DNA from 4 places in the Pseudomonas sp. NPDC086581 genome. Region 1 is predicted to be linked to each of the others. Evidence: riboswitches for the same ligand, from Rfam matches in the RefSeq annotation. Region 1 holds a riboswitch; each other region holds the start of a gene.

What was found. A riboswitch is a leader RNA that binds a small molecule or an ion and turns the genes downstream of it on or off. The one in region 1 is predicted to bind cobalamin.
Region 2: it holds a riboswitch for cobalamin, as region 1 does, so the genes downstream of both, ACIPK7_RS02735 (TonB-dependent receptor plug domain-containing protein) here and cobO (cob(I)yrinic acid a,c-diamide adenosyltransferase) in region 1, are expected to answer to the same signal.
Region 3: it holds a riboswitch for cobalamin, as region 1 does, so the genes downstream of both, cobG (precorrin-3B synthase) here and cobO (cob(I)yrinic acid a,c-diamide adenosyltransferase) in region 1, are expected to answer to the same signal.
Region 4: it holds a riboswitch for cobalamin, as region 1 does, so the genes downstream of both, ACIPK7_RS18640 (CbtB-domain containing protein) here and cobO (cob(I)yrinic acid a,c-diamide adenosyltransferase) in region 1, are expected to answer to the same signal.

Annotation. Positions count from the first base shown of each region.
Region 1 is NZ_JBIVBR010000001.1:422,023-429,654, reverse strand. It holds gene ACIPK7_RS02070 (ABC transporter permease) at 1-316, opposite strand, end outside; cobalamin riboswitch at 447-670, shown strand; gene cobO (cob(I)yrinic acid a,c-diamide adenosyltransferase) at 940-1,551, shown strand; gene ACIPK7_RS02060 (cobyrinate a,c-diamide synthase) at 1,580-2,872, shown strand; gene bluB (5,6-dimethylbenzimidazole synthase) at 2,869-3,519, shown strand; gene cbiB (adenosylcobinamide-phosphate synthase CbiB) at 3,516-4,445, shown strand; gene cobD (threonine-phosphate decarboxylase CobD) at 4,445-5,446, shown strand; gene ACIPK7_RS02040 (cobyric acid synthase) at 5,455-6,894, shown strand; gene cobU (bifunctional adenosylcobinamide kinase/adenosylcobinamide-phosphate guanylyltransferase) at 7,091-7,612, shown strand; gene cobT (nicotinate-nucleotide--dimethylbenzimidazole phosphoribosyltransferase) at 7,609-7,632, shown strand, end outside.
Region 2 is NZ_JBIVBR010000001.1:554,785-562,416, forward strand. It holds gene ddlA (D-alanine--D-alanine ligase) at 1-25, opposite strand, end outside; gene ACIPK7_RS02725 (ABC transporter substrate-binding protein) at 118-996, opposite strand; gene ACIPK7_RS02730 ((2Fe-2S) ferredoxin domain-containing protein) at 1,133-1,837, opposite strand; gene ACIPK7_RS02735 (TonB-dependent receptor plug domain-containing protein) at 1,837-3,693, opposite strand; cobalamin riboswitch at 3,886-4,093, opposite strand; gene ACIPK7_RS02740 (VOC family protein) at 4,167-4,595, opposite strand; gene ACIPK7_RS02745 (cupin domain-containing protein) at 4,773-5,141, shown strand; gene ACIPK7_RS02750 (DUF3303 domain-containing protein) at 5,335-5,634, shown strand; gene ACIPK7_RS02755 (GlxA family transcriptional regulator) at 5,624-6,622, opposite strand; gene ACIPK7_RS02760 (cysteine hydrolase family protein) at 6,725-7,273, shown strand; gene ACIPK7_RS02765 (LemA family protein) at 7,438-7,632, shown strand, end outside.
Region 3 is NZ_JBIVBR010000009.1:46,453-54,084, reverse strand. It holds gene cbiE (precorrin-6y C5,15-methyltransferase (decarboxylating) subunit CbiE) at 1-1,080, opposite strand, end outside; cobalamin riboswitch at 1,148-1,389, shown strand; gene cobG (precorrin-3B synthase) at 1,467-2,822, shown strand; gene ACIPK7_RS18580 (precorrin-8X methylmutase) at 2,815-3,441, shown strand; gene ACIPK7_RS18575 (precorrin-2 C(20)-methyltransferase) at 3,441-4,181, shown strand; gene cobJ (precorrin-3B C(17)-methyltransferase) at 4,181-5,830, shown strand; gene ACIPK7_RS18565 (sigma-70 family RNA polymerase sigma factor) at 6,103-6,600, shown strand; gene ACIPK7_RS18560 (FecR domain-containing protein) at 6,597-7,571, shown strand.
Region 4 is NZ_JBIVBR010000009.1:59,409-67,040, reverse strand. It holds gene ACIPK7_RS18645 (CbtA family protein) at 1-695, opposite strand, end outside; gene ACIPK7_RS18640 (CbtB-domain containing protein) at 789-974, opposite strand; cobalamin riboswitch at 1,080-1,296, opposite strand; cobalamin riboswitch at 1,357-1,552, shown strand; gene cobW (cobalamin biosynthesis protein CobW) at 1,646-2,698, shown strand; gene cobN (cobaltochelatase subunit CobN) at 2,813-6,544, shown strand; gene ACIPK7_RS18625 (3-deoxy-7-phosphoheptulonate synthase) at 6,713-7,632, opposite strand, start outside.

The DNA of each region.
Region 1 (7,632 bases):
GGCGGCACTGGGTGATGGCGCTGCCGACGGCGCGCAGCAAGGCTTGGCGTTCGGCGGGGAGGTTGCGGGCGATCTGTTCCAGCTGACTCATGCGTGCGCCGCCGATGATCTCGGCGAGCAGCGCGGCGCCGGCGGTATCCAGCGCGCCGAGGCCGGCAAAATCCAGCTCGGCGGGGGACTCGGCATGGCGCTGGGCGGCTACCTGGGCTTCCAGCACGGAGAAATGCGCGAGCGTCCAGTCGCCGCTGACGTGCATCAGCGGTGGGCTGGCGGAGGTGTCGAGCTGAAGCTGGCCGGGCTGGGCAGTCATCGTCATGGTTCGCATTCTAGCGGAGTTACACAGTGCCATGATTGGACAGGTGTGTCGCATTGTAGAGCGCTTGCCTGATGCTGGGACAAGCCCGGCGACATCCTGTTCAATTGACGCCCCAGGCCGCCAGCCACTAAGCTGCGCGCCTGCTTCAGGTGCTCTCGGCGCAAGCCGCGAGTGAAACAGGGAAGCCGGTGAAATCGATGCGCAATCGACCATTCCGGCGCTGCCCCCGCAACGGTAAGCGAGCTTCGAACCGCAATCCGCCACTGTGCCATCGGCATGGGAAGGCGCGGTTCATCGACAGCCTCACGGCGTCACTCGCAAGCCCGGAGACCGGCCTGCTGCATCGCATGGCATCGCGGGAGGCGCTGCCGACGTCGGCGCTGCGCGCCGCGCGTTGCCGTCCTCCGCCTGCCCCGACTGGTCAGTGCCGCGCGGGTGAGAGCGGCGGAGAATCCTTCAGGTGCAATCCCTATTCCCCAGGTCGACAGCCTTTGCGCTGGGCGGCCTCTGCCGCATGGCGCTTGTGCGTCGCCGCGGTTCGTCCCTGCCCATTCCATTCCTCGTGCGCTGCCACCCGGGCGGCAGCCTGACGCCTGCGCATTCGCTTTCAGGAGCAACTTCCCATGACTGAATCCCCGGAAAAGGACGAGCGCCATCGCTCGCGCATGCAGCGCAAGAAGGCAGTGATCGACGAGAAGATCGCCCAGGCCCAGGGGGAGCGCGGCGTGTTCCTGGTCAACAGCGGCAACGGCAAGGGCAAGAGCAGCTCGGCTTTCGGCATGGTCGCCCGCGCGCTTGGCCATGGCATGAAGGTAGGCGTAGTGCAGTTCATCAAGGGCGCCGCGACCACGGGTGAAGAGGCGTTCTTCCGCCGCTTCCCCGAGGAGGTCAGCTTTCACGTGATGGGCGAGGGCTTCACCTGGGAAACCCAGGATCGCCAGCGTGACATCGCCAAGGCTCAGTCCGCCTGGGACGTGGCGCGCCAGCTGCTGGCCGACCCCGAAGTCGGCCTGGTGGTACTGGACGAGGTGAACATCGCCCTCAAACACGGCTACCTGGAACTGGACACCGTGCTGTCCGATATCGCCGCGCGTCCGTCGATGCAGCATGTGGTCGCCACTGGCCGTGGCGCGCAGCCGGCGATGCTCGAGGCCGCCGACACCGTGACCGAGATGGGCCTGGTGAAACACGCCTTCAAGGCCGGCATCAAGGCGCAGAAAGGGGTGGAGTTCTGATGCATCCCGTTGTGGCGGAGCGCGTCTTATGACCTCGCGCCAATGCCCCGCATTGCTGATCGCCGCCCCCGCTTCCGGGCAGGGCAAGACCACCGTGACCGCCGCCCTGGCACGCCTGCACACACGCCTCGGGCGCAAGGTGCGGGTGTTCAAGTGCGGCCCGGACTTCCTCGACCCGATGATCCTCGCCCGCGCCAGTGACGCGCCGGTCTACCAACTGGACTTGTGGATGGTCGGCGAGGAAGAGAGCCGTCGGCTGCTATGGGAAGCGGCCGGCGAGGCCGACCTGATCCTCATCGAAGGCGTGATGGGCCTGTTCGACGGCTCGCCGTCTGCGGCCGACCTGGCGCGGCGCTTCAATGTGCCGGTGATGGCGGTGATCAACGGCCAGTCCATGGCGCAGACCTTCGGCGCCATGGCCGTTGGCATGGCGACCTACCAGAGCGACCTGCCGTTCTCCGGCGTGCTCGCCAACCGTATCGGCAGCCAGCGTCACCGCGACCTGGTGCGCGACAGCCTGCCGGAGTGGATTCGCTGGTATGGCGCGCTGCCGCGCGATACCGAAGTGGAGCTGCCCAGCCGACACCTCGGCCTGGTGCAGGCCGATGAGCTGGCCGATCTCGACGCCCGCCTGGACGCCGCCGCCGATGCCCTGGCGGCCAGCGCCAGTACCGAGCTGCCGCTGCCGGTGAGCTTCGCCGCGTCTGAGTTGCGCCGTGAGTCTTCCCGCCTCGATGGCGTGCGGATCGGCGTGGCACGGGACAACGCCTTTGCCTTCCTCTACCAGGCCAACCTCGACCTGCTGCGTGAACTGGGCGCCGAACTGGTGTTCTTCTCGCCGCTGCGTGATGACGCATTGCCGGACGTGGACAGCCTCTATCTGCCCGGTGGCTACCCCGAACTGCACCTGCAGGCGCTGGCTGGCAACCGCGCCATGGCCCAGGCCATCCACGCGCACCACGAAATGGGCAAGCCGATCCTCGCCGAGTGCGGCGGCATGCTCTATCTGCTCGATGCGCTGACCGACGTGGCCGGCGAGCGCGCCGAATTACTCGGCCTATTGCCGGGCAAGGCGCGCATGCAGAAGCGCCTCGCCGCGCTGGCGTTGCAGGCGGTGACGTTGCCCGAAGGCACTCTGCGCGGGCACACCTTCCACCACTCGCTGCTGGACAGCAGCGAGGAGCCGCTGGCCCGAGGCGTCTGCCCCAACGACAAGCCGGTGGCCGAAGCGGTGTTTCGCCGCGGCCGGCTCACCGCCTCCTACATCCACTTCTACCTGCCGTCCGACCCGGACGCTGCAGCAGCCCTGCTGAGACCATGACCGAGCACGCCTACAGCCTTGAGGAGCGCGCCGCGCTCTATCGCGCCATTGCCGAGCGTCGCGACATGCGTCATTTCAGCGGCGGTGAGGTGGCGCCGGAACTGCTCGCGCGCCTGCTCGAAGCGGCGCACCAGGCGCCCAGCGTCGGGCTGATGCAGCCTTGGCGATTCATCCGCGTCACCTCGCGGGAGCTGCGCCGGTCGATCCACGGGCTGGTGGAGGCGGAGCGCGTGCGCACCGCCGAGGCACTGGGCGAGCGTTCCGACGAGTTCATGCGGCTGAAGGTCGAGGGCGTGCTCGACTGCGCCGAAGTACTGGTGGCCGCGCTGATGGAGGGCCGCGAGGCACATGTATTCGGTCGTCGCACGTTGCCGCACATGGACCTGGCCTCGCTGTCCTGCGCCATCCAGAACCTCTGGCTGGCGTCGCGCGCCGAAGGCCTGGGCATGGGCTGGGTATCGCTGTTCGACCCCGCCGCGCTGGGCGAACTGCTCGGCCTGCCGGCGGGAGCCGAGGCCGTGGCGGTGATCTGCCTCGGCCCGGTCAGCGAGTTCTACCCGGCGCCGATGCTGGCCCTGGAAGGCTGGCGCCAACCGCGCGCGCTCAGCGAGCTGCTGTTCGAGAATCGCTGGGGAGAACAGCCATGAGCCTGGCTCTGCTGAGCGTCCTCGGCGTGGTGCTGGATGCCCTGTTCGGCGAACCGAAACGCTGGCACCCGCTGGTGGCCTTCGGGCGTCTGGCGGATCGGCTGGAGCGGCGTTTCAATCGCTCCCGCGCCGACGCTGGCAAGGACACCCCCGGCCTCGGCTGGCGCAGCCACGGCGTCACTGCCTGGATCATCGCTGTCATCCCGCTGACCCTGATCGCGCTGCTGCTCAGCCTGCTGCCCTATGTCGGCTGGGTCGTGCAGGCGCTCGCTTTGTACGCCGCGCTGGGCCTGCGCAGCCTGGGTGAGCATGCCGAGCCGGTGGCACTGGCCCTGCGCGCCGGTGACCTGAACGAAGCGCGCCTGCGCGTGGGCTACATGGTCAGCCGCGAAACCGCCCAGCTGGACGATACCGCCGTGGCCCGCGCCGCCACCGAGTCGGTACTGGAGAACGGCAGCGATGCGGTCTACGCAGCGCTCTTCTGGTTTGCCGTGGCCGGTGCGCCGGGCGTGATGCTCTATCGCCTGAGCAACACCCTCGACGCCATGTGGGGCTACCGCAACGCGCGCTTCGAACGCTTCGGCTGGGCCGCGGCGAAAATCGACGATGTGCTCAACTACATCCCGGCACGCCTGGTGGCCTTCACCTACGCGCTGCTTGGCCACACCCGGCTCGCCCTGCGCTGCTGGCGTACACAGGCGCCGCAGTGGGACAGCCCCAACGCCGGCCCGGTGATGGCGGCCGGGGCGGGGGCGTTGGGCGTGTCGCTCGGCGGCTGCGCCCGCTACCACGGCGAACTTCACGAACGCCCGCAGCTGGGCGAAGGCCCGGCGCCGACCGCCACGGACATCTGGCGCGCGCTGACCCTGGTGCGCCAGGGTGTGCTGCTGTGGCTGGTGGTCATTTTCATTCTGGGAGTGCTCTGATGCTCGAACACGGCGGCCGTTTGCGCAAAGCGGCGCAGCAGTACGGAATTCCGCTCTCCGAGTGGCTCGACCTGTCCACTGGCATCTCGCCCTGGCCATGGGCCGTGCCCAGCGTGCCGGCGGCATCATGGATGCGCCTGCCCGAGGACGGCGACGGCCTGGAAGCCGCCGCGCGCCGCTACTACGGCGCCGAAAAGCTGCTGCCGCTGCCCGGCAGCCAGGCGGCGATCCAGTTGCTGCCGCGACTGCGTCGTCCCGGCAAGGTCGGTGTGATCTCGCCCTGTTATGCCGAGCATGCCGAGTCCTGGCGCGCCGCCGGACACATCCTGCGCGAGGTCAGCGACCAGGAAGTCCCTCATCACCTGGAGCGCTTCGACGTGCTGGTGGTGGTCAACCCGAACAACCCCACCGGCCGGCGCATCGAGGCCGGCGTGCTGCTGGAATGGCATGCGCGCCTGCAGGAACGCGGCGGCTGGCTGGTAGTGGACGAAGCCTTCATGGACTGCACGCCCGAGCACAGCCTGGCGCCCAGCTGCGCAAGCCGTCCGGGTTTGATCGTGCTGCGCTCCTTCGGCAAGTTCTTCGGCCTCGCTGGCGCGCGCCTGGGCTTCGCCTTCGCCGAACCGCGCCTGCTGGAGAGCTTGGCGAAATTGCTCGGCCCCTGGGCGGTGAATGGCCCGACGCGCTGGATCGCGCAGGCCGTGCTGGGCGAGTTCCAGGAACAGATCCAGCGCCGCCGCGACCTGCATGAGGCCAGCCGGCATCTGGCCGGGCTGCTCGGTGAGCACGGTTTCGCCCCGCAGGGCGGCACGGCGCTGTTCCAGTGGGTGGTGTCCATGCGCGCCCACGCGCTGCGCGATCATCTGGCGCGCCAGGGCATCTTCGTGCGCCTGTTCGAAACGCCCGCCAGCCTGCGCTTCGGTCTGCCGCCGGACGAGAAAGGCTGGGAACGCCTGGAGCATGGCCTGCGCACCTTCAACCAGATGGAGAGCCTGCGGTGAGCACACTGATGGTGCAGGGCACGACATCCGATGCCGGCAAGAGCACGCTGGTGACCGCACTGTGCCGCTGGCTGCGCCGACAGGGCGTGGCCGTGGTGCCGTTCAAACCGCAGAACATGGCGCTCAACAGCGCAGTGACCGCCGACGGCGGCGAGATCGGCCGCGCCCAGGCGGTTCAGGCGCAGGCCTGCCATCTAGCACCGCACACTGACATGAACCCGGTGCTGCTCAAGCCCAACAGCGACACCGGCGCCCAGGTGATCATCCATGGCCGCGCGGTGACCAGCATGAACGCCGTGGCCTACCACGACTACAAGCGCGTGGCGATGCAGGCGGTGCTCGAATCCCACCAGCGCCTCAGTGCGCAATACCCGGTGGTGATGGTGGAGGGCGCGGGCTCGCCGGCGGAGATCAACCTGCGCGCCAACGACATCGCCAACATGGGCTTCGCCGAGGCGGTGGACTGCCCGGTGATCCTGATTGCCGACATCGATCGTGGCGGCGTGTTCGCCCATCTGGTCGGCACCCTGGAGCTTCTTTCCGAGAGCGAACGGGCACGGGTGAAGGGCTTCGTCATCAACCGTTTCCGCGGTGACATCGCGTTGCTGCAGAACGGCCTCGACTGGCTGGAAGAGCGTACCAGCGTGCCGGTGCTCGGCGTGCTGCCGTACCTGATGGACTTCCACCTGGAAGCCGAGGACGCCATCGACACCCGCCAGGCCGCCAAGACCGGCGAGCGTCTGCGCGTGGTGGTGCCGGTGCTGCCGCGCATCAGCAATCACACCGACTTCGATCCGCTGCGCCTGCACCCGCAGGTCGAACTGAGCTTCGTCGGCCCCGGCCAGCCGATCCCGCCGGCGGACCTGATCATCCTGCCCGGCTCCAAGAGCGTGCGGCCGGACCTGGCCTTCCTCCGCGCCCAGGGTTGGGAAGAGGCAATCCGCCGTCACCTGCGCTACGGCGGCAAACTGCTGGGCATCTGCGGCGGCTTGCAGATGCTCGGCCGCACCCTGGCCGACCCGTACGGGCTGGAAGGTGCGGCGGGGGAGAGCGACGGCCTCGGCCTGCTGGATTTCCGCACCGTCCTCGAACCGGAGAAACAGCTGCGCAATGTCAGCGGCCAGCTGGCGCTGGAGGACGCGCCGGTGAGTGGTTACGAGATTCATGCCGGCGTCAGCGAAGGCCCGGCGCTGGCGAACCCGGCCGTGCGCCTGAGCGATGGCCGCAGTGACGGCGCGTTGAGTGCCGACGGGCGGGTGATGGGGACTTATCTGCACGGGCTGTTCGAGTCCAGCGCATCCAGCTCGGCGCTGCTGCGCTGGGCCGGGCTGCGCGAGGTGCAGAGCATCGATTACCACGCCCTGCGCGAACGCGACATCGAGCGCCTGGCCGATCAGGTTGAGGCGCATCTGGATACGGAAAAACTGAGGCGGCTGTGCGGACTGTAGGGCGGATAACCGTTCGCAGTTGCCCGCCGTTTCTGCTTGCCAATGTTCCGGCGGATAACGCTTGGGGCGTTATGCGCCCTACGGCAGCTTTTCGTAGGACCGAGGGGGACGCCCCAGTCCTTGCTCGCGAACCGCATAACGCCGGCGTCCGGCGAGAGCGTTCGCGAGCACACTCGCTCCTACAAATGGAGAACCCATGCTTGAACTGATCCTCGGCGGCGCCCGTTCGGGCAAGAGCCGTCTGGCCGAGCGCCTGGCGCTGGAAAGCGGCCTACCGGTCACCTACGTCGCCACGGCCCAGGCCGGCGACGGCGAGATGTCCACACGCATCCTCCAGCACCGCGAGCGCCGCCCCGAGCACTGGGGGCTGGTGGAAGAGCCGCTGGCCCTGGCCGACGCGCTGGAGCGCCTGGCGGCGCCGCAGCAGTGCGTGCTGGTGGACTGCCTGACCCTGTGGGTCACCAACCTGCTGATCCATGAAGACGGCTGGCGCCTGCGCGGCGAGATCGACGCGCTGCTGGAAACGCTGCCGCAACTGCCCGGACGCATCGTTCTGGTCAGCAACGAAACCGGGTTGGGCGTGGTGCCGATGGGCGAGCTCAGCCGCCGATATGTCGACGAGGCCGGCTGGCTGCACCAGTCCCTGGCCGAGGTCAGCGAGCGCGTGGTGTTCACCGTCGCCGGCCTGCCCATGGTGTTGAAGGGGGAAGCGTTATGAGTCTGCAATGGTGGCTGCAA
Region 2 (7,632 bases), 130 kb from region 1:
TCACCCCAACGCGCAACTTGCCCATGACAGCCTCCGAATCGTCGATGGGCGCTTTCTAACACGGGCTCCGGCGCTTGGGTAGGAACAGTGGCCAGTGAACAGACGGGACGCCCCTCATCAAAATCGGCTCAATGCCTGCGCCAGCTCCCGGGCGGCCTGACCGCTTTGCACGCCGGGGAACAGATGGGTGAAAGACAAGGCCACGAAACGCCCTTCACGTACGGCGCGCAGGCGCGAGAGCACCGGGTCGGCACGTAGGGTTCGAATCTTCTGCTCGGCCGTGGACCACAGTGCATCAGCCAGCAGGATCACGTCCGGATCGCGCGCCAGCAGTTGCTCACTGTTGGCGGTGAAGCCACCCAGATCGACGTCCTCGAACAGGTTGCGCCCCCCGGCAACGTGCAGCAACTGGGTGACCACGCCGCGCCGCCCCTGGCTCTCCAGGCCGTTGCTGGCACTGTCGAGGTAGAAGACTTTCAGCAGTAGGCGGTCGGTCGAAAGCCGGCGTGCTTCGGCCAGTTCGGCTCGTTGCTGGGCGACCAGCTTGCGCGCCCGCTCCTGCTCGCCGAGCAGGTCGCCCAGGGTAGTCAGGTCCGTCTCGACACCGCTGAACAGGTCGTCCTGCCACACGCCACAACCGGCATCCAGCAGGTAGCTGGCGACGCCATGGCCGGCCAGTTCCTCGCGGGACAGGTTGCCCAGCCGGAAGGCCGAGGCGAAGCCCGCCACCACCAGGTCCGGTCGCTGCGCGTAGACCGCTTCCGCCGACGGATACTGGCGCGACAGCAGCGGCACGCCGCGATAGCTTCCCTTCGTCAGATCGAGATCATCATCGATGTACGCCACGCCGATCAGCCGCTCCCCGGCCCCGAGCGCCAGCAGCAGGTCGGCGGCGTGCTGGTTGAGGGCGAGGATGCGCTGCGGCGGGTGGTCGAGTCGCCAGGTTTGGGCGCAGTTGCGGTAGTCCTGGGCGGAGGCCGTCATTGCGCTGAGCATCACAGCCACCCCGAGCGCCTTAGCCAGCCTGTAGGAACGTGGGGGACGCCTAGTCATTGCTCGCGAACCTGCCCGGATACCCATGGCATCAAGCGGTTCGCGAGCAAGCTCACTCCTACGAAGAGCAACCTGTGCTTCATGGCTCACCGTCCACACGCAGTTCGTCCACCGGCACGCCATCACGCAAATGCTCCGCCACCATCCGGCACACCTGCTCGTCACTGCGCAGGCCATACCAGACGCGTTCGGGATAGACCGTCAGCAGCGGCCCGCGATTGCACGGGAATTGGCAGCCGGTGCGGGTCAGCAGGGCGCCCTCGGCGTTCTCGTACAGATCGAGGCGGATCAGCTCGCGACGCAGGGTCTTCCATAACGGCAGCGCACCGCGCCGCACACAACGCGGCCCGGTGCAGAGGAACAGGTGATGCCGGTGCGGCGGTGGCGCGGACCAGTCCGGCTGCGACGGCACTTCGCCGACGCCCTGGCAATCCAGCTGTTGCGCCGGATCATCAATCGCCGCCAGCACCGCCGCCGCATCCAGCCCGCGCCGGCCGAGCGCAGAAGCGGTGACCTTCGGCGGCGGCGCCTGCGGGTGCTCCGCGAACAAGGCAGCCAGTTCAGCCCGCAACCAGTCGAGATAGGCGCCGTCGCCGGTCGGTTCAAGGTCCACCAGCAGCAGTTCTCGCTCCTCGGCCAAGAGCTCGCGCACCCGCGCCCACAGCGAATCGAAACCCTCGCCGGTATCGATGCATTCGACACCGGCAAGACGCGCCGATACCTCGCGATGCAGGCGCTCGCCCTGGGCTCCGGCCAGCGGGCCGACCAGCAGGATGGCCTTCATCAGAAGCTGAAGGTGTAGCGCAGCTCGGCGGTGCGCGGCCGGCCGAGGTTGTCCACCTGGCGGATGCCGTTGCTGGTGCGACCAGTGGCGTAGTCGCGGTCCAGCAGGTTCTCCAGCAGCAGGCTCAGACGGTGCGCGTGGGCAGCGTCGAGGTAGCGGTAGGCGTCGCCGTCGAGCACCGTGTAGTGGCCATAGTCGTCGTCCTGGGCGCTGACGATGGAGCCGATATAGCGCGTGGCAAGGCCCGCCCCCCAGAGGCTGTCGTCATAGCCCAGGCGCACACGGGCGAAGAAGTGCGGGATGTTGTTCACCGTCACCCCCTCACGGCTGTCCACCAGGTTGCGCGTGGCGTCGGCCGAGACCTGCCAGTGCCGGCCAACCTGCAACTGACCGTTGGCTTCGATGCCCCGTACGGTGATCTCGCCGTTGCCGTTCACCCACTGATCGCCCGCGAGGGTGATGAGATCGGTGATCTCGCGGCGGAACAGCGTGACGCTGCCGCTCCACGGCTGCTCGAACAGCTCGCCGTTGTAGTCCAGGCCCAGCTCGGCGTTGCGGCTGCGCTCGGGCTTGAGGTCGCGGTTGCCGACTTCATCGCCCGGCTCGTTGACGAACAACTGCTCGGCGGTGGGCAGCTTGAAGGCGGTGCCGAACTGGCCGCGCAGCTTGAGCTGCTGCGTGAGGTCGTAAAGCGAGGTCAGCATCCACACGGTGGCGCCTTCACCGCCGGAGATTTCCTCGCGGCGCACGCCCAGGCTCGGGTGCCAGTCGGGCAGCGCCTCGATGTTCGGCCGCAGCTGGGCGTAGAGCGCGTGGGACTCGGCCTTGTCGTTGTCGATGATCAGCACATCGTCCTGGCCCTTGTACCACTGGTTGTCGTTGCCCAGGACCAGCTCGTGACCGCCCGCCAGCTTCGCCTTGCCTTCGAGCTGCGCGCCCCAGTCGGTGAAGCCCCAGTAGTCGTTGTGATTGAGCACCTGGGTGCCGCCGCCCTGCAGGTTGTAGACGCGGTCGTAGCGGGTATCCCAGTCATTGATGTGGGTCTTGGCGAACCAGCTGAAGTCCTCGCTGACGCTCTGCTGGAAAGTCGCCGTGGCAATCTGCTGCACGCGGTTGTTGCTGGTGTGGTGGTTGGAAGTTGGCCGGGCGAAGTCCAGCTCGGCGTCGGCGTACTGGTAGAACAGCTCCAGCCGCGAGGCATCGCCGATGGCCTGGATGGCCTTGGCGCCGAATACGTTGACGTCGTAGGAGCGACGCTTGTCGCTCACCGTGTCGGTCATGTCGCGGTCGCGGTAGGGCTGGTAGCCGTCGGAGCGGTTGTGGCTGACGTAGGCCATCAGGCCGAGGTCGCCCAGGCCGTTCTGCGCGATCTTCTCGGCGCGGGCATCACCACTGCGGCCCTTGAAGGTGTCCAGGCCGAGATTCACTTCGCCGGCCGCCTCGCGGCTCCGCGCGCTGCGGGTGACGATGTTGATCACCCCGGACACCGCCTGGGTGCCGAACAGCAGGCCCTGGCCGCCCTTGAGCACTTCGATGCGCTCCACCGCGGTGGTCGGCAGGGTGTCGATGTAGATGCCGCCGTAGAGGCGGTTGTTCAGCCGCACGCCGTCCAGCAGGATCAGCGTGTCGTCATTACGCCCGCCGAGCAGTGAGTAGGTGCCGTAGTCGAACGGTCCGTTCTTCGGCGCAACGAACAGGCCGGGCACGACCATCTGCAGCACGCGGGTGATGTCGGCGCTGGGGCCGGCGCGTTCGATCTGCTGGCGGTCGATGACCTCCAGCTTGCTGCCGTAGCGGGCCATGTCGGCCACGGTGGTGGATTCCACGGAAGGGCCGCTGACGATTTCATCGGCCAGGTCGAGCGGCGCCGCAGCGAGCTGCGAGCCAAGGACACAGAGAGGAAGGACAGAACTCCAGCGCAGGACACGCCGGTTCAGGAACGAAGAATGTTGCAAGGTGATCGCCTCGAAATCGGGATTTCGCAGGCGGCGCAGCGACACCCGGAACGAGCGCGCCCCGGGAACCGGCTCACGCCCGCCCACCGCGGGTTTGCCAAACAGGTTCCAGGCCGGTCTCCGGGCTTGCGAGGGTCATGAAACGTCCGCCTTCCCATGCCTGAGCACAGTGGCCTAGTGGATGCTTCGCTCGCTTACCGTTGCGGGGGCAGCGCCGGACTGGTCGCACGAGGGCGACGCACCGGCTTCCCGTTTCACCCCACGCACGGCGGCGGGGGGCACCTGAAACGGGGCGAATCTGAACACTTGGCGGACGAAAGCGTCAAGCGCAGGGGTTGGGCAGGATGTTGCGGGCTTGGCGCGAAAGCGCGGGATCAGTGCCAGGGATCGTAGGTGCCGAAACTCCAGATGTGCCCTTCCGGATCACGGCAGGTGAAACCCTGGCCGCCGTAGTCCTCGTCCTTGATGTCGATGACGATCTGCGCGCCGCCGTCCACTGCCGCGCGATACAGCACCTCGGCATCCTTCACCACCACGTAGATGCTCTGCGTGCAGCCGCCCATCTCGTCGGGCTGGCGCATCAGCCGGCCGTATTCGTTGTCGTGCAATGACCCGAGCATCACCAGCCCGCTGCCGTCGGCCAGCGCCAGCTGCGCGTGGGCGATGCCGCCATGATCATCGGCGACCACCAGTTGCCGCTGGAAGCCGAAGGTGGCGCACAGCCAGTCGATGGCCTGGGGCGCATCGCGGTAGCGCAGGCAAGGGATGACGCTGGGGCGGGCAATGGGAGCGGGCGTGGACATGGCGGTCTCCAGCAAGAACGGGCGCGATGATCTGAGCATAGTCACCCGTTTTCGCCCCTCAGCGCCATGCGGCGACCAGCAGCAAATCGGTAAGCCGCATCGAAGCGCAATTTCCTGCAAGACCGCTCGACGGGTCGGTCGTAGTGTCGACGCAACGATCCCAAGGAGAACACCACCGTGACCCAACGCCAACCGATCAACCTGCAGGCCAAGCTCGACCGCATCAGTGAAACCTGGCAACCACGGGTGATCGCCGAGATGAACGACTACCAGTTCAAGGTGGTGAAGCTGCAGGGCGACTTCGTCTGGCACAGCCACGCCGACACCGACGAGACCTTCATCGTGCTGGATGGCGAGCTGCGCATCGACTTCCGCGACGGCCCGCTGACCCTGCGCGCCGGCGAACTGTACGTGGTGCCCCGCGGCGTGGAGCACAAGCCCTACGCCGAGCACGAGGTGCAGGTGATGCTGATCGAACCGCGCGGGGTGCTGAACACCGGCGACCAGGGCGGCGAACGCACGGCGGAGAATGATCGCTGGGTGTGACCGTCGATCGACGGCATCGTGCGCCGCCGATCAGCGGCATCTCGCCTTCGGGCGACGGCTGCTATGCCTGACGGGAGGAAACCGCTCCCAGCCGGCGGCTGTAACGCCTGGGAAACAACAGGCGTGACTCTGGCGGCGGTACCGATTCGGGTCCGCGACACTTGACTGCCCGGACCCGGGCCAGAGGTGCGACATGCTCTATCTGGTGAGTTGGACCATTCCCATGGAAAACCGTGATGCCGCCATCGAGCGCTTCCTCAAGAACGGCGCACTGCCGCATGCTGCGGTAAAGCTGCTAGGCCGCTGGCATGCCGTCGGGCACATGCTCGGCTTCGGGTTGGCCGAAGCCGAGAGCCCTATCGAAATACAACGCTGGATGATGCAGTGGAACGATCTGCTGGACATGCAGGTTCATCCTGCCCTCACCGACCAGGATCTGGCACCGCTGATGATGGAGCTGATGCAGCAGAAACAGGCTGCGCTCAATCGCTGAGTGCGCTCGCGCCAACCTTCGCCCCGAAGCGCTTGCGATAATCGCTCGGCGCCATCCCGGTGATCTTGCGGAAGGTGCTGCGGAACGAGCCCGGATCGAGGTAGCCGACCGTATAGGCGATGTGGTCCACCGTGCCGTTGGTGAATTCCAGCAGCTCGCGCGCCTTGCCTACCCGCAGGTGCTGGCAGTACTCGGTGGGCTTGAGCCCGGTGGCGGCGCGGAAGCGGCGCAGGAAGGTGCGCTCTTCCAGTCCAGCCTGGGCGGCCATGGCAGCGAGGCTGACGTCCACCGCGCCGTTGCCCTGCAGCCAATGCTGCACCTTGAGGATGGCGGCGTCGCCATGCCCCAGCAGCGGGGCGAAATTGCTGCCGCATTGCTGGGCGCTGTCGCTGTGTTCGACCACCAGGAAACGTGCGGTGCGGTTGGCGATGCTCGGGCCGAGCAGGCGGTCGACGATGCGCAGGCCCAGCTCGGACCAGGCCATCAGCCCCGCGGAGGTGATCAGGTCGCCGTCGTCCACCATCGGCTTGTGCGCTTCCAGGCGCACGCGCGGGAAGCGTTCGGCGAAGGCCTCGGCACCACTCCAGTGGGCTGTGGCGCTGCGGCCGTCAAGCAGCCCCGCCTCCGCCACCAGCAGGCCGCCGATGCACACCGAGCCTACGATGGCGCCCTCGCCGTGGCGCGCGGCGAGCCAGTCGGTGAGATTGCGCAGCGGCGCGGCGTCGGGCAGCCCGAACAACGAGGGCGGCACCAGCACGGCGACCAAGCGACTGTCGGCGCCTGGATGCGTGTCGAACACACGCCGCGGCTCACCGCCGTCCTCACCGGACCAATGGCTGACGCGCAGTGCCGGCAGCTGCTGCGCGGCTTCTTCGCCGGCGATGCGCTCGGCCACCGCGAACAGGTCGGTCAGCCCATGCAGCGCCGCCGTCTGTACACCGGGATAGAGCAGCAACCCGATCTCGACGACGCTCCGTTCCACAGCCATTGTCAGTTTTCCCCCGGTTATTGTCGTTCCGGCTGATCACCGCGCGGCGCGCGGCGAACCATACTGGTCGCACTTCCTCACCACTCAATAAGGAATTCGGAAATGGCCAAGCAAGCGCTCATCCTAGTGGATATCCAGAACGACTACTTCCCTTCCGGCAAGTGGCCGCTGGTCGGCATCGAAGCCGCCGCCGACCATGCAGCCAAGGTACTGGCCGCCTTCCGCGAGCGCGGTGACCTGGTGGTCCACGTGCGCCACGAATTCGAAAGCGCCGACGCCCCGTTCTTCGCTCCCGGCAGCGACGGCGCGAAGATCCACGGCAAGGTCGCCAATCTGCCCGGCGAGCCGGTGGTGCTCAAGCACTTCGTCAACTCGTTCCGCGACACCGACCTGAAGGCCATCCTCGACCAGCACGGCGTGGAATCGCTGGTGGTGGTCGGCCACATGAGCCACATGTGCGTGGATGGCGCAGTGCGCGCCGCCGCCGACTTCGGCTACCCGGTGACCGTGCTGCACGACGCCTGCGCCACCCTGGACCTGGAGTTCAATGGCGTGAAGGTTCCGGCAGCCCAGGTACATGCGGCGTATATGGCCTCCCTGGCATTTGCCTACGCCGAAGTGGTCTCCACCGCCGAATACCTGAATCGCTAATCAACCCGTTCGGCAAAAGCGGCCTCCCCGAAGGCCGCTTTTCGTTCAGAAGCGCTCCGTAACACTGCCGACGAACCGGTGCAGCAGGACGTGAGAAGCTGCGAAACACTCCGCCGGCTTTCCGCTATCATCGGGCCACATTCGCCTGCCGATAAGGACATCCCATGAGCGTTTCTTCGATCATCACCCTCGCCATCATCGCTGGCGTCATCTTCCTGCTGATCAGCGTGTTCAACCGCCTGGTGGCGCTGCGCAACCGCTACCAGAACGCCTTCGCGCAGATCGAGGTGCAACTCAAGCGCCGCTATGACCTGATCCCCAACCTGGTGGAAACCGCCAAGGCCTACCTCAAGCACGAG
Region 3 (7,632 bases), on a different contig from region 1:
GCTGAGCAGCATGGATTCGCTCTGCAGGGTGACCGCGTTGGCGACCAGCCGGCCGCCGGGCTTGAGTTGCTCCCAGCATTGCTCGAACACACCAGGCAGGGTCACACCGCCGCCGATGAAGATCGCATCGGGGCGCTCCAGACCCTGCAAGGCTTCCGGCGCGGCACCGCAGACCAGTTGCAGCGCCGGCACGCCAAGGGCGTCACGGTTGAAGCGAATGTGCTCCTGGCGCCCGTCGTTGGCTTCGATGGCCAGCGTGCGGCAGCTCGGATGTGCGCGCATCCATTCGATGCCGATGGAACCGCAACCGGCGCCGACATCCCACAGCAGCTCACCGGGCTTCGGCGCCAGCCGCGCCAGGGTTACGGCGCGAACATCGCGCTTGGTCAGTTGGCCGTCATGGCGGTAGACCTCGTCCGGCAGGCCGGTGGTCAGCGGCAGGCGAACAGCGTCAGCACCCGCCACGCATTGCACCGCAACGAGATTCAGCGCGGCGGTCTCGCTCGGCGACCAGTCGCTGGCGAGTCCGTCGATGCGTCGCTCCACCTCGCCGCCCAGGTGCTCCAGCACGCTGAGGCGACTCGCGCCGAAACCCCGTTCGCGCAGCAGCGCAGCGATGGCCGCCGGGCTGCTGCCATCGTTGCTGAGGATCAGCAGCTTCGCGCCGTCGTGGATCTGCGCATTGAGTGCCGCCAATGGGCGCGCCACCAGCGACAGCAGCGTGCAGTCCTGCAACGCCCAGCCCATCCGCGCGGCAGCGAGCGAAGCGGAAGACGGCGCGGAAAGTACGAGCATTTCCTCGGACGGAATCTGACGGGCAAGGCTTGCGCCGACGCCGAACAGCATCGGGTCGCCGCTGGCCAGCACGCAGGTCGGCTCACCGCGTCGACGCAAGACCGGCTCCAGGCTGAACGGGCTCGGCCAGGCCTGGCGACGGGCGCCCAGGCAATGCGGCAGTAACTCCAGCTGGCGTGGCGCGCCAATCACTTCGCTGGCGGCGAGCAGGGCGCGGCGCGCGGCCTTGCCGAGGCCGGCATAGCCGTCCTCGCCGATGCCGACAATGGTCAGCCAGGGCGTCATGAAATGTCCTCAGGGGTGCGACGATCGATCCGACGGGCAGGCTTTTCCTGCCTCCGAACAAAGCAGGCATAATACCCGCTTCGTCGGTGCTCGTAGGACGCTTCGCCTTTTGCGGTGAAGTTTCTCAGAGCCGAAGAGGGAACACGGTTAAGCCGTGGCTGCCCCCGCAACTGTAAGCAGCGAGTCCGCGCAATGCGGCGACACGAGAACGACGTTCCGTGCCGCCGGCCAGGCCACTGGGCAACCGGGAAGGCCGCGCTGGATGAGGACCTGCCAGCCAGGAGACCTGCCGACGAAACCAGTCGCGCGTGCAGACATCGAGCGGGGTGTATCGGTGTCGTGAAGTCCCCTTTGGGGGATTCGCAGGTCACCGCGATCCAGCCCTGGTGACCACCGTGCAAGACCCTTCAGCCCTGCCCGTCCGTCCGCATGCCTGCCCCGGCCTGCTGCGCATCGTGGCCTCCCGCGATGGGGGCATCTGCCGCCTCAAGCTGCCTTGCGGGCAACTCGACGCCAACGCCGCGCGCGCCATCGCCCTGGCGGCCGAACGGCATGCAGACGGCGTGCTCGAAGCGACCAACCGCGCCAACCTGCAAATTCGCGGCGTACATGCCGGCGCCGAAAATGCGCTGAGCCGTGAACTGCTGGCCGCCGGCCTCGGCCCGCGTGAGCTGGCTTCGGACGACGTGCGCAACCTGCTGGTCAGCCCGGCGCTCGGCCTGGACACTGGCAGCGCGTTCGACGCGAGCCCGCTGGCCCGCCAGCTGCTCGACCTGCTGGAGCACACCCCGCGCTTCCACGGCCTGTCGCCCAAGTTCGGCATCCAGCTGGACGCCGGCGAAACGCTGGCGATGCTGGAACACCCCAACGATCTCTGGCTTTCGGCCATGTCCGACGGTGCCGCGCCGCTGTTCGCCTTCGGCCTGGCCGGCTGCCCACCGCAGCGCGAGACCGATCGCCCTGCTCTCGCCGCCGTCAGCGCCGAACAGGTACCGCTGCTGGTGGAAACTCTGCTGCACCTGTTCCTCGATCTTGCCGGCGACGGCCAGACGCGCATGCGCCACCTGCGCGAGATGCTTCGCGATGAAGTGCTGCTGGAGCGCCTGCAGCAACGCCTGCCCTTCCCGCTGCAACTCGGAGCGGCTGTGGATAACTGGCGACGTCCTGCGCCGCAGGCTTTCGGCCATCTCGGAATTCAGCCCCAGCGTCAGCCGGAACGGGTCATGGTCGGCGCGGGATTCGTCCTCGGACGCCTCGACAGCACCACCCTGTTCGGCCTCGCGGATCTTGCCGAGCGCTTCAGCGTCGGACAGCTGCGTCTGACGCCCTGGCAAAGTCTGATCCTCCCTGGCGTGGCACAAACCGATGCCGCCGTCGTGCTCGGCGCGCTGGCCAACCTCGGCCTGGTGATCGACGCCGCGCAGCCGCTGTCGCGCCTCGTCGCATGCAGCGGTTCCAGCGGTTGCGCCCGTGGGCTGGCCGACACTAAGGCCGATGCGCTGCGCCTGGCCGAGCGCCTGCGCCACGCACCGCCGGCCGGTGTACACCTGTGCGGCTGCCCGCGCTCCTGCGCCGCCGCCCACGTCGCCCCTTACACCCTGCTGGCCGTCGCCGACGGCCGCTATGACCTGTTCCGTCGCGCCGATGGCGTGGCCGGCTTCGGCCAGCCAGTGGCGCGCAACCTTTCCCTCGATGCCGCCGGCGACCTGCTGGCCGCACCCGGAGCCCTCACCGATGCTTGATTACATTCGCGACGGCCAGGCGATCTACCGCCAGTCCTTCGCCACTATTCGCGCCGAAGCCGACCTGTCCGGCATTCCCGCCGACCTCGAGAAACTCGCCGTGCGGGTGATCCACGCCTGCGGCATGGTCGACGTCGTGCAGGACCTGCACTTCTCCGCCGGCGCCGGGGCCATCGGCCGTGCGGCGCTGGCCGCTGGCGCACCGATCCTCTGCGATGCGCGGATGGTCGCCGAGGGCATCACCCGCGCGCGCCTGCCGGCCCACAACGAGGTGATCTGCACCCTCAACAATGCAGACGTACCCGACCTCGCCCGCGAACTGGGCAACACCCGCTCGGCGGTGGCGCTGGAGCACTGGCGCGAGCACCTGGAAGGCAGCGTGGTGGTGATCGGCAACGCGCCGACCGCGCTCTTCTACCTGCTGGAAATGCTCGATGCCGGCGCGCCGAAACCGGCGCTGATCCTCGGTTTCCCGGTGGGCTTCGTCGGCGCCATGGAGTCCAAGGACGCCCTCGCCGCCGACAGCCGTGGCGTGCCCTACGTGATCGTCCGCGGTCGCCGTGGCGGCAGCGCGATGGCCGCCGCCGCAGTGAACGCCCTGGCCACGGAGGTGGAGTGATGACCGGCCGCCTCATCGGCCTGGGCGTCGGCCCGGGCGACCCGGAATTGCTGACCCTCAAGGCCCTGCGCCTGCTGCGCGCCTCCCCGGTGATCGGCTATTTCGTGGCCAAGGCCAAGCACCACGCCGGCCAGGGCGGAAACGCCTTCGCCATCATCGAGCAGCACCTGCTCGATGAGCAGCAACGCCTGCCGCTGGTCTACCCGGTGACTACCGAGAAGCTGGAGCCACCGCTGACCTACGAAGGCGTGATCAGCGACTTCTATGACACCGCTGCCGAGCAGGTGGCGATGCACCTGGATGCCGGCCGCGACGTGGCGGTGATCTGCGAGGGCGACCCGTTCTTCTACGGCTCCTACATGTACCTGCATGACCGACTTTCAGAGCGGTACGACACCGAAGTCGTACCCGGCGTCTGCTCGATGCTCGGCAGTGCGGCGGTGCTCGGCGTGCCGCTGGTGTACCGCAACCAGAGCCTGTCGGTGCTCTCCGGCGTGCTGCCCGAAGACGAACTCAAGCGCCGCCTGGCCGACGCCGATGCGGCGGTGGTGATGAAGCTCGGCCGCAACTTCGACAAGGTTCGCCGCGTGCTGCGCGAGCTGGGCCGTGACGGCGGCGCCCACTACGTCGAGCGCGCAACCATGCGCGAGCAGCGCATCGTCGCGCTGGACGACGTGGACCCGATGGCCTCGCCGTATTTCTCGATGATCGTCATCCCCGGCCAGCGGTGGAACGGCTGATGCGCGCTGCCATCGTCATTCTCGGCCAGGGTGCGCTGGCTACGGCGCGACGCCTGCAGGGCGTTTATCCACAGGCGCGTGTGCTGGGTCTGAAAGACCGTGTCGAAGGCGCCGATGAATCCTACGCAAACTTCGGCGAAACCCTGCGCCAGCTCTACCGCGACGATACCCCGATCATCGCCCTGTGCGCGGCAGGCATCGTCATCCGCACCCTCGCGGCAGTGCTGGTCGAGAAAGGCGCGGAGCCGCCGGTTCTGGCAGTCGCCGAAGACGGCAGCGCGGTGGTGCCGCTGCTCGGCGGGCTCGGCGGGGTGAACCGCATGGCCCGCGAGCTGGCCGCTGCGCTGGAGGTGACGCCCGCCATCACCACCAGCGGCGAACTGCGTTTCGGTGCCTGCCTGCTCGACCCGCCACCGGGCTATGCGCTGGCGGATATCGAACAGGGCAAGCGCTTCGTCTCCGACCTGCTGGGGGGCGACACCCTGCGCATCGAGGGCTACGCGCCCTGGCTGGAGGAACTGGACCTGCCGCTGGCCGACGACGCCGCGCACACCCTGCGTATCGATGCGCGCGTCGTGGGCATCGCGCAGAACGAGCTGCGCATCCATCCGCGCCTCGTCCTCGCCCACGTCACGCTGGTGGACTCGCAACTGCCCGAGCGCATTCGCCAGGGCCTGGCGCAGGCCGGGCTGGCCGAGGCGTCGCTGGCCGCGCTGGTGGCGCCGCGCTGCCGCATGGCCGATCCGGCGCTGGCGGAGGCCGCCCGTGAGCTGGGCGTGCCACTGCGGTTCATCCACAGCGACGATGAGTTGCCGCCGGCTGTGTTGCATGGCGACTCCTTCCATCTGCACCGCACCGCCACGCCAGCTGAAGCCCAAGGCATCGGTCAGCCGCGCGGACGACTCAGCGTGATCGGTCTGGGCCCCGGCGCCAGCGACTTCATGATCCCCGCCGTGCGCCGCGCGCTGGACGAAGCCCAGGACCTGCTCGGCTACGAGACCTACGTGAAGATGGCCGAGCCGTTGCGCGACGACCAGGTGCGCCACTGCACCGACAACCGCGAGGAAATGCAGCGCGCCCGTCATGCCTTCGAACTGGCCGCCAGCGGCCGGCGCGTGGTGGTGATTTCCTCCGGCGACCCCGGCGTGTTCGCCATGGCCGCCGCGGTGATGGAAGCCCTGCACGAGAGCAGCGACCCGCATTGGCATGGCGTGGAGCTGGAGGTACTGCCGGGCGTGTCTGCTGCGCTGGCGGCTGCCGCCAAGGCCGGTGCGCCGCTGGGGCATGACTTCTGTCTGATTTCCCTGTCGGACAACCTCAAGCCCTGGGACACCATCGAAAAGCGCCTGCACCATGCCGGCGCCGCCGACCTGGCCATGGCCTTCTACAACCCGATCTCCAGGGCACGCCCCTGGCAACTGGGACGCGCGCTGGAAATCGTCCGCCGCCACCGCACGCCGGAAACCCTGGTGGTGCTCGGCCGCGATATCGGCCGCCCGGCGGAAGCCCTGCGCGTCGTTACCCTCGGCGAACTGGTGCCGGAGATGGTGGATATGCGCACCCTGGTAATCATCGGCTCGTCCCTGACCCGGCGCTTCCCCCGCGCTGGCGGTGGCGACTGGGTGTATACGCCACGCTGGTATCGCTGACAGCTCTAACGCCGATAGCGACCGTTGGCGTCCACGTAGGATGGCGTGAAGCGATACCCACCCTACGAAGCTCCATCCTGGAATTTAGCGCCAGGAATTGCCCTCTCCCACAGGGAGAGGGCTGGGGTGAGGGGAAAACCCAGGCACGGCGCAACCAGGCGGACCGTCCACCGATAAAGAGTCGGGGGCACTGGGTCTTTCAGACACATCTTGCAAATGGCCATCGCCTTGTTGAAAATGCGATAAATTATCATTTGCAACCTTGCGCCCCCATGTCCTCGACCTTCGACGTCCAGTCGCTCTACAGCGACCATCACGGCTGGCTGCACAACTGGCTTCGCGGCCGGCTGGGCAACGCCGCCGATGCCGCCGACCTGGCCCAGGACACCTTCCTGCGCGTATTGCTCAGGCCCGAGCGCGTCGAACTGCATACCCCGCGCGCCTTCCTGCGCACCGTCGCCCGCGGCCTGGTGATCGACCACTGGCGTCGCCAGGAGCTGGAGCGCGCCTACCTCGACTCCATCGCCCACCTGCCGGAAGCGCAGATGCCATCAGCGGAAGAGCGGCACAATATCCTCCAGTTGCTGGAGAACATCGCCCGTCTGCTCGACGGCCTCAAACCGAAAGTACGCAGCGCTTTCCTGCTGGCCCAGTGCGAAGGCATGCCCCATGCGCGAATCGCAGAAGAGCTGGGCGTCTCGATACGCTCGGTGGAGCGCTACATCGCCGAAGCGCTGTTCCACTGCTACCAGCTGCGGTACGCCGAGTGAGCGGCGCCAGCGCCACGCCCGATCCGCGGGTGGTGAAGCAGGCCATCCAGTGGACCCTGCGCCTGAGCGGCAATGCCGATGCTGAGTTGCTCAGCGCCTGCGAGCACTGGCGCCAGGCCAACCCCGAACACGAAACCGCCTGGCTGCGGGTGCAGGCGCTGAACAGCGAACTGGCCGCCGGCTACCAGGCCGTGCCCGGCGCCCGCGTGGCGCTGGAGACGCTGGAAAGCACCAGCCAGCGCCTGCAGCGGCGCCAGGCGCTCAAGCTGCTCTCGACCTTCGCCATCGGCGCCTCCGCGCTGTGGCTGGCGCGCGACGTCGTGCCCTGGCAACGCTGGATGGCCGACTACAGCACCGCCACCGGCGAGCGTCGGCGCTTCACCCTGGCCGATGGCAGCCTGCTGCAACTGAACACCGACAGCGCGGTGAACGTGCGCTTCGATCCGAGCCAGCGCCTGCTGGTGCTGGAGCGCGGCGAGATTCTCGTCAGCACCGCGAAGGACGCCGCGCGCCCATTGCGGGTGCGCAATCGCGATGGTCTGTTCGAGGCTCTGGGCACCCGCTTCGTGCTGCGCCAGGACGAGCGCTCCACGCGTCTGAGTGTCGAGGAAGGTTCGGTCGCCATCGCCCCGCGCGTACGCGGCCAGACCACCACCATCGCCGAAGCCGGGCAGTCCTACGAGATCAACGGCGACAGCGCGCTGCTGGCCGAGCGCAGCAACATGGACAGCGCCGCCTGGGCCGAGGGCCTGATCGTCACCCGCGACATGCGCCTGGCGGACTTCCTCGCCGAGATCGGCCGTTACCGTCACGGTCATCTGCATTGCGATGCCAGCGTGGCTGACCTGCGATTGTCCGGCGTATTCCGCCTGGACGACACCGACAAGCTGCTGGCCCTGTTGCCGCAGACCCTGCCGGTGCGGGTGGAGAAGCGCACGGACTGGTGGGTGACGGTGAGCGCGCGGGGCTGACGGTCAATTGCATCTGCAGGGGCACCCTATGGGCGCGATCGCGGACGTGGCTCGTTACTGC
Region 4 (7,632 bases), on a different contig from region 1:
AAGCGGCGGAACAGCCAGGCCGCGACCAGGCCGAGCGCCACCCAGAACACCGCGTTGGTGACCAGCGAGGCGATGATGAACTCGTGGGCCAGGCTTTCCGGCGCGAGGCTGGAATGGACCTCCGGCTGCGGCGCGCCGATTACGTGCGGCACCACCAGCAACGCGAGGCCGACGATGCGCAGCGCCCAGTGGCGGCCGAACACCAGCAAAGCAAGACCAGCGGCGGTGGCGGCAGCGGTGCCGATCCACCAGGTCTGCCGCAGGCTCAGGTCGGCGGCGGCCGTGCCAGGGACCTCCGGCGGCAGGCCGAGGGACGGCGCCAGGGTGAACACGGCGAAACCGGCCAGCCCCCAGAACAGGCCCTCGGAGACCCTGCCCGGTTCGCGCAGGGTGAACAGGCCGGCCAGCATCAGGGCGAAGCCCACCGCGACCACCAGGTTGCCGCCGGTGGTGGAAATAATGCGCTGCCAGCCGTCTTCCGGCTCCCAGGCTTCCGCATCATGGTGATGACCCGCAGCAGCGCCGTCGGCGTGCTCGTGGGCGTGCTCCTCGACCAGCACGGCGGCCGGTTCGGATTTCTCATAGGTTTCCGCCTTGAGGATCAGCGGGGATACCCACAGCAGCTGGACCAGGGTCAGCACCAGCGCCGCGATCAGACCGGCGAAACCGGCGGTCTGGGCGATACGTTTGATCATTGCAGTTCTCCGGACAAGACGAGGCTACGAACGCGGCGAACCAGCGATCGCGAGTACCTCGAATCCGCTGCGCTTACGCGCAGGCGGCGCACATCAATGGCAGGGGAAACCGGCGCTATGGCGGGTGTCATGGGCGGCGTTGTGCACCGCGTCGATGTGCGAGAAACCGGCGAAATACACCAGCAGCGCACCGAGCAGGCTGGCGCCGACGGCCAGGCTGATACGCTTGGAAAGGGGGATGGAAGTGCTCGACGCGTGCGTCAGGATGCTGCTGGACATGAACGTTCCCTCTGAAGATCAAAGAAAGAGAACGCAGAGGTTGAACGCATTCGAACGCGCCCGAACGGTCGCGCCACGGCCTGCGCCCGCCCACCGCGGGTTTGCCAAAAACGAAGAATTCCAGGCCGGTCTCCGGGCTTGCGACGCCAGCGAAAACTCTTCGCTGGATGGGTCAGCCTTCCCATGCCTTGGCACAGTGGCTACTGACGACCCTCGATGCGCTTACCGTTGCGGGGGCAGCGCCGGACTGGTCCTTGCGGACGCACCGGCTTCCCGTTTCACCTCGCGCGTGGCGCGAGACACCTGAAACCGCGCAAGCAGACCACGGCCGCCGGCAGGCGTCAACCGATCCCCGGCGATTGACCGCCCCGGCCGCGCTGCGTAGCCTTCCTCCCTTCGAGGTTCTCCGGCACTGGCCGGAGCTAAGAGGGAACGTGGAAATCTTCGGATGCGCCACGGCTGCCCCCGCAACTGTGAACAGCCTGTTCTTTCACACGCCACTGCCGACCAAGGCGGGAAGGCGAAAGAACACGAAAGGGCTGTGAGCCAGGAGACCTGCCTCGAGCAGCATCAAGACAACCGGGCGGGGTGATCCGGTGGCGACCTTCGTTGCGCGGCGAACCCGCGCGCGCGCCCTTCATCCGCCCTCCAATTTCGCTTGCGAGGCGCGCATGAAAACCCTGGCCAAACTCCCCGTCACCATCGTTACCGGCTTCCTCGGCGCCGGTAAGACCACCCTGCTCCGCCATATGCTGGACAACGCCGAAGGCCGCCGCATCGCGGTGATCGTCAACGAATTCGGCGAGCTGGGCATCGACGGCGAAATCCTCAAGCAGTGCTCCATTGGTTGCAGCGAAGAAGAAGCGGTCGGCCGCGTCTTCGAGCTGGCCAACGGCTGCCTGTGCTGCACCGTGCAGGAAGAATTCTTCCCAGTAATGCGCGAACTGGTAGCGCGCCGTGGCGACCTCGACCAGATCCTCATCGAGACCTCCGGCCTGGCCCTGCCCAAGCCGCTGGTACAGGCCTTCCAGTGGCCGGAAATCCGCAACGCCTGCACCGTGGACGCGGTGATCACCGTGGTTGACAGCCCGGCCGTGGCCGCCGGCACCTTCGCCGCCCACCCCGAGCAGGTGGACGAGCAGCGCAAGCAGGACCCGAACCTGGACCACGAATCGCCGCTGCACGAACTGTTCGAAGACCAGTTGGCCAGCGCCGACCTGGTGGTGCTGAACAAGGCCGACCTGCTGGACGCCGAAGCGCTGGCCCGCGTGCGTGCCGAGGTCGCCGAAGAGCTGCCGCCGGCGGTGAAGATCGTCGAAGCCAACTCCGGCCAGCTGCCGCTCTCGGTGCTGCTGGGGCTGAACGCCGAAGCCGAGCTGCACATCGACAGCCGCCCGACCCATCACGACCACGAAGGTCATGAAGACCACGACCACGACGAGTTCGACTCCTTCCATGTCGACCTGCCGGAAGTGGAAGAACGCGCCCTGCTGGACGCACTGAACGCGCTGGTCGAGCGCCACGCCGTGCTGCGCATCAAGGGCTTCGTCGCCATCCCCGGCAAGCCCATGCGCCTGCTGGTACAGGGCGTCGGCAAGCGCTTCGACAAGCACTTCGACCGCGCCTGGCGCAGCGACGAAACCCGCGGCACCCGCCTGGTGGTGATCGGCCAGGAACTGGACCAGGCCACCATCGCCAACGAGCTGCGTACCGCCCTGGCGTAACACTGCTTTTCGTAGGAGCGAGCTTGCTCGCGAACGGCCTCGCAGCGGGGTTTGGTTCGCGAGCAAGAGCTAGGCGCCCCCGCTCCTAAAAGAGCACTCACACCGAGCAAGCCCATGCACCTGCTGCGCACCCAACCCGGCGGCTTCGTCCCCGACGACGGCATCGCCCACCTGGCCCAGACGCCCGCCGAGCTGGTGATCCTCTGCAGCGGCGATTCGCACCTGGCGCTGCTCGCCGAGGCGGCGCGCGAGCTGCCGGAGGACTACCCGAGCCTGCGCCTGGCCAACCCCATGCAGCTGCAGAACCATGCCTCGGTGGACCTCTACGTCGACGAGGTGCTGCAGCACGCCAAGGTCGTCCTGATCTCGGTGCACGGCGGCGTCGGCTACTGGCGCTATGGCATGGAGCAACTGGCGGCGCTGGCCGAGCGCGGCGCCACGTTGATCGCGGTGCCGGGCGACGACAAGCCCGACCCCGAACTCAGCGCCCTGTGCAGCGTCGCGCCGGCGGACGCCGAGCGCCTCTGGCAGTACCTGCGCCAGGGCGGCATGGACAACGCCCGGCAGTTCTTCGCCTGCCTGGCCAGCCGTCACCTGCAACGCGACTACGCCTGGAGCGAGCCGCAGATCTTGCCGCGTGTGGCGGTTTATCACCCGCAGACTGGCAGCAGCGACCTCGCCCGCTGGCAGGCCGACTGGAACCCCGAGTGCCCGGTCGCCGCGCTGCTGTTCTATCGCACCCACCTGCAGGCGGCGAACACCGGTTTCATCGACACCTTCTGCGAACGCCTGCAGGCCCAGGGCATCAACCCGCTGCCCATCGCCGTCGCCAGCCTTAAGGAAACGGCCTGCCTGGACGCGGTGGAAACCCTGCTCGACAGCGCGGACGCCGAGCTGATCATCAACACCACCGGCTTCGCCCAGACGAACCCGGACGCGCCGCAGGACCGACCGTTCAGGCGCGACGTGCCGGTGCTGCAAGCCATCTGCTCGCTGGACAATCACGACCTCTGGCGCGCCAACCCGCAGGGCCTCGGCCCACGCGACCTGGCCATGCACATCGCGCTGCCGGAACTGGACGGCCGCATCATCACCCGGCCGATCAGCTTCAAGGGTCTGGCGTGGCGCAGCGAGCGCAGCCAGAGCGACGTGGTCTGCTACCTGCCGCACCTGCCAGGCATGGACTTTGTTGCCGAGTTGGCGCGGCGTTGGATGCTGCTTTCGCGCAAGGCCAACGCCGACAAGCGCGTGGCGCTGATCCTGGCGAATTATCCAACCCGTGACGGACGCATCGGCAACGGTGTCGGCCTCGACACGCCGGCCGCCGCGCTGAACATCCTGCGCGCGCTGGAAGCTCAGGGTTACCCGGTCGCCGGCCTGCCCGATTCCGGCACGGCGCTGATCCAACAATTGCTCGGCGGGGTGAGCAACGACCTCGACAGCCTCGACCTGCGACCCTGCGCACAGAGCCTGGCGCTGGACGACTACCTCGCCTGCTTCGCGCGCCTGCCCGAAGCCAACCAGCTGGCGGTACGCGAACGCTGGGGCGAACCTCAGCAGGACCCGATGTTCCGCAGCGGGCGGATGATGGTCGCCGGCCTGCGCTTCGGACTCGGCTTCGTCGGCATCCAGCCGGCGCGCGGCTACCAGCTCGACGCGGCGGCGATCTACCACGATCCGTCGCTGGTGCCACCCCACGGCTACCTCGCCTTCTACTTCTGGCTGCGCGAGGTGTTCGGTGCCGACGCGGTGGTCCACGTCGGCAAGCACGGCAACCTCGAATGGCTACCGGGCAAGGGTGTCGGGCTTTCCGAGGAATGCTGGCCGGATGCGATCCTCGGCCCACTGCCCAACCTCTACCCGTTCATCGTCAACGACCCTGGCGAAGGCGCGCAGGCCAAGCGCCGCGCCCAGGCGGTGATCATCGACCACCTGATGCCGCCGCTGACCCGCGCGGAAAACTATGGCCCGCTGCGCGACCTCGAACGCCTGGCGGACGAGTACTACGACGCCTCCCTGCTGGACCCGCGCCGCGCCACCGAACTGCGCGGCGACATCCTCACACTGGTGCGCGAAACCTCTCTGGACTGCGAGTTGGGCCTGCAGCTGAGGGACGATGCGGACAGCTGGCTGCCCCAGCTGGACGCCTACCTGTGCGATCTCAAGGAATCGCAGATTCGCGATGGCCTGCATGTGTTCGGCGAATCGCCAGCCGGCGACTTGCGCCGCGATACGTTGCTGTCGCTGGTGCGCATCCCGCGTGGCGATGGGCGCGGCGGCAACGCCAGCCTGCTGCGCGCACTGAGCGAGGATCTGCGGCTGGGACGCGACCCGTTGAATGAGGCTTTCGCCGAGGCGTGGGAAGGCCCGCGCCCCGACGTGCTGCTCGCGGTAAGCGACGAGCCATGGCGCAGCAACGGCGACACCCGCGAGCGCCTGGAGCTGTTCGCCCTGCGCCTGATCGACGGCCTCGTCAGTGCGCCCGGCAGCGCCAGCGCGGCAGTCCTCACGCAACTTCACCAGCAGATCGCACCGCCCCTGGACGCCTGCGGCGCCAGCGAAATCGGCCATCTGCTCGCCGGCCTCGACGGCCGCTTCGTCCCGCCCGGCCCCAGCGGCGCGCCCAGCCGCGGGCGGGTCGACGTACTGCCCACCGGGCGCAACTTCTTCACCGTGGACGTGCGCAACCTGCCCACGCCCACCGCCTTCCGCCTCGGCTTCCAGTCGGCCAGTCGGCTGCTCGAACGCCACATGCAGGACCACGGCGACCACCTGCGCCAGCTCGGCCTGTCGGTGTGGGGCACGGCGACCATGCGCACCGGCGGCGACGACATCGCCCAAGCGCTGGCACTGCTCGGCGTGCGCCCGGTGTGGCAGGCCGGCAGCCAGCGAGTGGAAGACTTCGAGATCCTGCCGATCAGCCTGCTCGACCGCCCACGGGTCGACGTGACGCTGCGGGTCTCGGGCTTCTTTCGCGACGCCTTCGCCAACCTGATCCGCCTGTTCGACGCCGCCGTGCAGGCCGTCGCCGCGCTGGATGAGCCGGACGACCTGAACCCGCTGGCCGCCCGCGTGCGCGCCGACCAATCACGTTTGCAGTCCGAGGGATTGGCGCTGGACGAAGCCCGCCGCCAGGCCGGCTGGCGCATCTTCGGCGCGCAGCCCGGCGCTTACGGCGCCGGCGTGCAGGGCGTGATCGAATCACGCCAGTGGGACAGCCGCGCCGACCTCGCCGAGGCCTACCTGAACTGGGGCGGCTACGCCTACGGCGCCAGCGACGACGGCACGCCAGCGCGCGAGCGTTTCGCCCAGCGCCTGTCCGGCCTGCAGGCGGTGCTGCACAACCAGGACAACCGCGAGCACGACATCCTCGATTCCAACGACTACTACCAGTTCCAGGGTGGCATGCTCGCCGCCGCCGAGGTCATCCAGGGCCAGTCGCTGGCCAGCTACCACGGCGACCACAGCCAGCCGGACAACCCGCGCATCCGCACCCTGAAGGAAGAACTCGGCCGTGTGGTGCGCGCCCGCGCGGTGAACCCGAAATGGATCGCCGGCATGAAGCGCCACGGCTACAAGGGCGCCTTCGAACTGGCCGCGACGGTGGACTACCTGTTCGCCTTCGACGCCACCAGTGAACTGGTGGACGACCATCAGTACCGCCTGCTGGCCGACGCCTACCTGCTGAACGACGACACCCGCGAGTTCATCCGCCAGCACAATCCCGAAGCCCTGCGCGACATCGCCGAACGCCTGGTGGAAGCGCAGCAGCGCGGGTTGTGGGAAGAGCCGGGGGAGTATCGCGAGACGCTGGAGAATCTGCTGGTGGACAGCGAGGAGCATTGAGGGATTACACGCTCTCGTAGGATGGCGTGGAGCGAAGCGATACCCATCTATCCCAGGCTCCGCGCACAGCACAAACTGTAGGAGCAAGCTTGCTCGCGAACCCGCCTCCGCCATGGGGCAATGTTCGCGAGCAAGCTCGCTCCTACGTAAAGCTGCAGACGCTCGACATCAACCCCGGCGCAGCCGCTCCGCCGCATTCAGCAACAGCGCCTCGGTGCCGCTCCAGCCCAGGCAGCCATCGGTTATCGAGACACCGTAGCGCAGCTCTCCGGACAACGGCTGGCAGCCGTCGAACAGATGACTCTCCAGCATCACGCCACGCAGCGAGGCATCGCCGGCCACGCGCTGGTCGAGCACGCTATCCAGCACCGCCGGCTGGCGCAGCGGGTTCTTGCCGCTGTTGGCGTGGCTGCAGTCCACCATGATGCTCGGATCGAGACCGAGCTTCTCCAGCCCCTGGCGAATCTGCTGCACGCTGGCCGCGTCGAAGTTCGGGCCGGCATGACCGCCGCGCAGCACCAGCTGGGTGTCCGGGTTGCCCTGGGTCTGCACCAGCGACGGGCGCCCCAGCGCATCGATGCCGAAGTGCTGGTGCGGGTGCGCCGCCGAGCGCATGGCGTCGGTGGCGATACCGATGCTGCCGTCTGTGCCGTTCTTGAAGCCCACCGGCAGATCGAGGCCACTGACCATCTCGCGATGTACCTGGGATTCGCTGGTGCGCGCGCCGATGGCGGCCCAGCCCAGCAGGTCGTCGAAGTAGCCGGCCACCAGCGGTTGCAGCAGTTCGGTGGCGATCGGCAGGCCGCGCTCGAGCATGCCCAGCATCAGCCGGCGCGACAGCTCCAGGCCGCCGGCCATGTCGCCGCTGCCGTCGAGCTGCGGGTCGTAGACCAGGCCTTTCCAGCCGATGGTGGTGCGCGGTTTTTCAACGTAGGCACGCATCACCAGCAACAGCTGGTCGCTCACCTGCGGCGCCAGTTCGGCGAGGCGGTCGGCGTATTCGAGGGCGGAAACGGGGTCGTGCAGCGAGCAGGGGCCGATCACGACCAGCAGGCGCGGATCGCGGCCATCGAGGACGGCGCGGATCG